2 regions of the Gottfriedia sp. S16(2024) genome follow, and region 2 is predicted to be linked to the other one. Evidence: predicted binding sites of a transcription regulator. Region 2 holds the regulator's gene; the other holds the start of a gene.

Region 1 (3,426 bases), 550 kb from region 2:
TCCGAATTGGTGAAAGTGAATATCATGGTAATCATTTCAATCTTATTAATCTTTGGGATTATCAAAAGGGATGCAGTATTTTCAATAATATTCAGTTTATTAATTATCAACATACATACTAGTAGTATCATTTATTTGCTCAATTTTAGATTAGAACAGTAGGAAAATTATTTTTCCTACTGTTTCATTTATAAAAATGCCATCTAGCCCTATACTTCTCTAATTTGCAACAATATTTTTGCCTCTTCCTCTAAATATATTTCACTTTAACTATTTTCCTAAATTCTTTTTTCTAATCCCCCATTCTACTATATCTCTCCCTGATCACGATTACTTATCGATATCAAAAAAATAGCAGTACATCAACCCATTGAATTGACGACATTAAGTCTTCTTCAAACGTTGATATACCGCTATTTACGGAGTATTAGCGCGCTCGACAGGATTCGAACCTGCGACACACGGTACCGGAAACCGATGCTCTATCCACTGAGCTACGAACGCATAATTATAAAATTTTAAAATAAGTATAGTGTAATAGTCGCCCCAATCTCAGTAGGTTTATGCAAAGAGTGGCTCGATTGGTGCGCTGATGTTTCGCTATGTAGCTTATTAGTAAGTTTATAAGAAAATCTTATATTTTATTATATCGTTAGAATGTTCTGACCGCAATGATTTAGGTTTCTTTTTGAGTGCTAAAAAGAAGAAGATGCACTTGGAATGGTGTGTGTGCATTTTCTTCTATAAATTTTATTTTATAGATTTTTTCATTCTCTATAGATGACTTGTAAATGTGTTTAAACTCATCGTCTTCTATATAAAGAGGACCGATGAATTTATATCTAATTCTAATATATCAATAAAACTATAGTAATTGTTTTTTCAGAAGTTAAAAATATCTAGAGCGAATTTTTTGGTAAATAATTTTAAATGATTAATTTATAAGTTCATGTTCGATCTTAATTGAAATACAAACTGAGTAATATACTATTATTTTACGCTAAGTAAAGGATATTAAAGTAGCTTTTTATCGTAAACTTTTTTCGTTGGAAATCAACATCACTCTACTCCTTTTACGAAAATTTAGTAATTTAACATGGCCCTGTTTTCAAACAAGAATATACTCGAATCATTAAGTTATTAGTTTTTTAACTAATCAAAAGAAAAACTACATAAAGTTACGTTTAATAATAGGAAAAGTCGTTAATGATGTTGAAGTATTAGATAAATAGATATGTTATAAAAGGTCAATATTTTTTAGTTAAAATAATACATTAAATATAGCATCTCTTTTATTTGACCTTTTCTGACCTTAAAGGTATTATTGTATTAATCATTCATTTGTTTTAAACAAGGAGGAGAAAAAATGAATTTAATTCCTACAGTTATTGAACAAACAAGTCGTGGTGAGCGTGCGTATGATATATACTCTCGTCTATTAAAAGACCGCATCATCATGTTAGGTAGCGCAATCGATGATAACGTAGCTAACTCAATCGTTTCACAACTTTTATTTTTAGCAGCAGAAGATCCAGATAAGGATATTTCATTATACATAAATAGTCCAGGAGGAAGTATTACTGCTGGTATGGCTATTTATGATACGATGAACTTCATTAAGCCTCAAGTATCTACAATTTGTATTGGTATGGCGGCTTCAATGGGTGCTTTCTTATTATCTGCTGGGGAAAAAGGTAAGAGATATGCTCTTCCAAATGCAGAAGTTATGATTCACCAACCATTAGGTGGTGCTCAAGGTCAAGCTACCGAAATCGAAATTGCAGCTAAGCGAATCTTGTTCTTACGTGATAAATTAAACAAAATTCTTGCAGATCGTACTGGTCAACCATTAGATACGATCGAGCGTGATACAGAGCGTGATAACTTTATGACTGCAGACCGTGCATTAGAATACGGATTAATTGATAAAGTAATTTCTAATACTGCAGCTATTAAATAATAATAAAAAACTAGCCGTAATTTTTCGGCTAGTTTTTTTATTAGAAAAAAAAGTTGGACATCCAACTTGTGAATGTCCAATTACATTAAATTTCTTCCCCAATAAAGTCCATTACTGCTTCCATCGCTTCAACTTCATCATCGCCAGAAATAGTAATTACTATTTCTTCTCCATGAGGTACAGCTAGACTCATAACACCCATAATACTCTTAACGTTTACTTGTTTACCTTTGTAAGCTAATAATACTTCTGAACGAAATCTCGTAGCAACTTGAACAAATTGCGCTGCTGGACGAGCCTGTATTCCTGTTTCTAATAGTACTCTCCCTTTTTTCTCAATCATTTTTTCTTCCCTCTTAACTTTTATTTTATTTTTATTGATTCTCCCGCTCTTAATTTATCAGCTATTTCATCAATTTTACGTAGTCGATGATTGATTCCTGATTTACTAATTGCACCGCTAGATACCATTTCACCTAACTCTTTTAATGTTACATCCTCATACGCTACTCGAAGTTCTGCAATTTCACGTAGCTTTGGTGGTAATATATCTAAACCAACAGAGTTTTGGATATAACGTATATTTTCAATTTGCCTGAAGGCTGCACTGATCGTTTTATTTAAGTTCGCAGTTTCACAATTCACTAGACGATTAACACTGTTTCTCATATCTCTTACAATGCGGATATCTTCAAACCTTAATAAAGCTGAATGAGCACCAACAACGTTTAAAAACTCAGTAATTTTTTCTGCTTCCTTTAAGTACGTAATATAACCTTTACGTCTCTCCAGTGTTTTAGCATTTAATCCGAATTCATTCATTAGACGACAAATTTCTTCCGTATGCTCTTTATATAGTGAAAAAATTTCTAAATGATATGAAGATGTCTCTGGATTATTTACCGAACCACCAGCTAGAAAAGCACCTCTTAAATAGGAGCGTTTACAACATTTCTTCGCAATTAGCTCTTTCGCTATTTCATTTGTAAAGGTAAATCCTTCACCAGTTATATAAAGATCATTTAAAATATGTTTCGCTTCTTCTTTTATTCGAACAATATATACATTGTTCTTTTTAAGACGCATTTTTTTACGAACGAGCAATTCAACGTCCACATCATAAACACGTTTAATTAATACATATATTCTTCTAGCAATTGCTGCATTTTCAGTAACTACATCTACAATAAATTGGCGATTCGCAATTGATAATGAACCATTCATTCGAATTAAAGAGGATAGCTCAGATTTTGAACAACAATCTTTGATCTCAATCGTTGTTAATTCTTTTTTCGTTTCTGATGCAAAGGACATTTGAATCACCCCCTCCTTCTAGCTCTAAATATTTTTTCATTATTCTTTTATTTTTGTCGGGATTAGGTCACATAAGATTTCAGCTAATTTTACAGTATCATGCCTAATCACATTATCATCATATTTAACGATCGACTTATGAACTATTTCTA
Region 2 (3,426 bases):
GTGTCCAATTCGGATTGCCTCTTCTTGAGAAAGAGCTAATACTTTTTGAGCACGTTCTGTAAATCGACCAAACATCATAATTGGTTCCTCCCATATAATTAGTTATTTTTGTTAGATAATCTTTCGCGTATTAGTGACGCTCTTTTAATATCCCTTTCTTCGGGAGTAAGCTGATCACCTACATGCTGTTGTAAAATACCTGGTTGAGTTAATATCATTAATTCATGTAAAAAGTTTTTAGATAAACCATCAATTAAACCTAAATCAATCCCTAATTGTACATCTGATAAACACTTAGCACTTTCCTTTGTTTCTATTATTCTTCCGTATTTCAATGTACCTAGAGAACGAAAAACTCGATCTTCTAAAAGAATTAAAGAAGTTCTTGCAAGTGCATCCCTTGCTGATTTCTCGTGTTTGATCAGTTGTTGTACAATTGTGGTTAAATCTTCTATAATTTCTTCTTCCGATTTCCCTAGTGTTATTTGATTCGAAATCTGAAAGATATTACCTAATGCTTCGCTACCTTCGCCATAAATTCCTCTTACTACTAAACCAAGTTGATTAATAGTAGGAATGAGGCGGTCAAATTGTTTCGTGATGACCAGTGCTGGAAGATGCATCATCACTGAGGCCCTTAATCCGGTACCAACATTAGTAGGACAGCTGGTTAAATAACCAATTGTTTCATCAAAAGCATATTCAAGCTGACTCTCTATATAATTATCAATATGATTCGCTTGAGTAAGTGCCTCTCTAAGTTGTAAACCTGGAAATAGAGCTTGAATTCTTAAATGGTCTTCTTCATTAATCATAATGCTAATTTGTTCGTCCTGAGATAATATACATGCACCATGTACCGACTCTTGAACTAAATTAGGACTTATTAAGTGTTTTTCAATTAATACTCTTTTCTCTACTGGTTCTAACTTATTAATTTCAATATATTCAAAAGGTCCGTTTGGTAAAGCTGTACTACCTTCAAAATAATGTTTAACTAAATGACAAATTTCTTTAGCCTTGTCTTGACTAAGTAAAGTTGGATACAAATATGCACTAAAATTTCTAGCGAGCCTAATACGACTACTTAAAACGATATCATCGTCCGGACCTTCTTGTTTCATCCAAGGACTGATGGCTTCATTTATAATTCGATTAATAGACATGTAACTTACTCCACCTCCTTTTGAAGGGCTTGTAAATCTTTTTCAATTTCACGAATTTCATCCCGAATTTTAATTGCTTGCTCAAAATCTTCCTTTTCAATAAAATTTTTCATTTGAGATTTCAAGTCTTGTAGCTTTCTTTTTAAGGAGATCTCACCATTAATCTTTTGAGGTATTTTCCCTGTATGAGATACATTACCGCTATGAATTCTTTTAACAATTGGTTTCATCTGATCCATAAATGTTTCATAACAAGTTGAACAACCTAAACGACCAATTTTAGTAAACTTTTGAAAAGTCATCTTACATCTAGGACATTCAATATGGGAATCTTGATGAAATTTATTTTTCTTCATTTCATAAATACCAGTATTACCTTTAAACAATCCAGCTAACAAATCATTTACAGAATAACCACCTATTTCAGAAAAAATATATTTATTGTTCGATTCATTTGCGCATTTCTCACATAAGTGAATATCTGTTTTCTCACCATTAATAATTTTAGAATAGTGTAATGTTGCCGGACGCTCTTGACATTCTTGACAAATCATAATGGGCAACCTCCATATTCTATTTATACTTTAAACTTCTTAGCATTGCCTTGAACATTCTTGCTCTTAACTCGTCTCGATAAGGTAAATTAACCATTATTACTGAACGATCTAATACACTTAACATCATTTTTGCTTCTCGCCCTGTAATTACACTCTTTTCAAGTAGTAGACGAATATAGTCCTCCGAGCTAGACTGTGCAATATTATTAGTAAAGCTACTTAATATTTGATCAATTACGCTCGCTTTATCATGAAATTGCACTTTAATAATTCGAATATACCCTCCACCGCCGCGTTTACTTTCTACTACATATCCTCTTTCTAGTGTAAATCTAGTATTTATTACATAATTTATTTGAGAAGGTACACAATCAAATTTATTTGCTATTTCACTTCTTTTTATCTCGACATAATCTTTATCGGATATGTCAAAGTAGTGCATTAGATATTGTTCAATAATATCTGATATATTCTTCATCTATTTACCACCTTTACTGACTTTGACTATCTTTGACTATTATTATATTCCTTTCATGAAAAATTTCAACTATTATCTCTTTACCATTTTTTCCAAACGATACAGCTCTTAATCTTTTTTTGTACATTAAGAAAGTATAAATTGGTAGCCTAGGAGAAAAATTGACATATTTTCCAGTTTTGGGTATTAAGTATAAGTGCTATCTTTGCCTAAAGGCTCGTCAATTGGCGATTTTTCTTTATCAGTATATAAATATATATGTTATACAATTCTTTTAAGAAGCTTTTTTTCCTTTATACTTTTATTAAAAAAATTATTAACTTGAACTATTTCGTTTGATCCTTTAAGCATTTTAAGATAACAAAAAAAACATCAGCCTAAAAGCTGATGTTTTCGGTTACCAGGCGACGTTCTACTCTCACAGGGGGAAACCCCCAACTACCATCGACGCAAAAGAGCTTAACTGCCGTGTTCGGTATGGGAACGGGTGTGACCTCTTTGCCATAATCACCTGATTTATAGAGTTGTACTTCGTACCCTCAAAACTAGATAATGTCATTATCAAACTAGTTAGTTAAGTCCTCGACCGATTAGTATCAGTCAGCTCCACGTGTCACCACGCTTCCACCTCTGACCTATCAACCTGATCGTCTCTCAGGGGTCTTACTAGCTTAACGCTATGGGAAATCTCATCTTGAGGGGGGCTTCATGCTTAGATGCTTTCAGCACTTATCCCTTCCACACATAGCTACCCAGCCATGCTCTTGGCAGAACAACTGGTACACCAGCGGTGTGTCCATCCCGGTCCTCTCGTACTAAGGACAGCTCCTCTCAAATTTCCTGCGCCCACGACGGATAGGGACCGAACTGTCTCACGACGTTCTGAACCCAGCTCGCGTACCGCTTTAATGGGCGAACAGCCCAACCCTTGGGACCGACTACAGCCCCAGGATGCGATGAGCCGACATCGAGGTGCCAAACCTCCCCGTCGATGTGGACTCTTGGGGGAGATAAGCCTGTTATCCCCGGGGTAGCTTTTATCCGTTGAGCGATGGCCCTTCCATGCGGAACCACCGGATCACTAAGCCCGACTTTCGTCCCTGCTCGACTTGTAGGTCTCGCAGTCAAGCTCCCTTATGCCTTTACACTCTTCGAATGATTTCCAACCATTCTGAGGGAACCTTTGGGCGCCTCCGTTACTCTTTAGGAGGCGACCGCCCCAGTC

What was found. The regulator CtsR, encoded in region 2, represses protease genes until heat stress. The targets are predictions, from matches to a motif close to ATGGTCAATAAAGGTCAAACA.
Region 1: the regulator CtsR is predicted to act here: its motif matches at 1,294-1,314, upstream of clpP (ATP-dependent Clp endopeptidase proteolytic subunit ClpP).

What each region holds. Positions count from the first base shown of each region.
Region 1 covers NZ_JBFLUO010000001.1:1,689,871-1,693,296, reverse strand. The annotation lists gene AB1282_RS07995 (KAP family P-loop NTPase fold protein) at 1-122, shown strand, start outside; tRNA gene AB1282_RS07990 (tRNA-Arg) at 432-504, opposite strand; gene clpP (ATP-dependent Clp endopeptidase proteolytic subunit ClpP) at 1,367-1,960, shown strand; gene AB1282_RS07980 (HPr family phosphocarrier protein) at 2,046-2,303, opposite strand; gene whiA (DNA-binding protein WhiA) at 2,324-3,274, opposite strand; gene AB1282_RS07970 (gluconeogenesis factor YvcK family protein) at 3,314-3,426, opposite strand, start outside.
Region 2 covers NZ_JBFLUO010000001.1:1,135,527-1,138,952, forward strand. The annotation lists gene clpC (ATP-dependent protease ATP-binding subunit ClpC) at 1-78, opposite strand, end outside; gene AB1282_RS05390 (protein arginine kinase) at 99-1,166, opposite strand; gene AB1282_RS05395 (UvrB/UvrC motif-containing protein) at 1,172-1,720, opposite strand; gene AB1282_RS05400 (CtsR family transcriptional regulator) at 1,740-2,201, opposite strand; rRNA gene rrf (5S ribosomal RNA) at 2,601-2,716, opposite strand; rRNA gene AB1282_RS05410 (23S ribosomal RNA) at 2,772-3,426, opposite strand, start outside.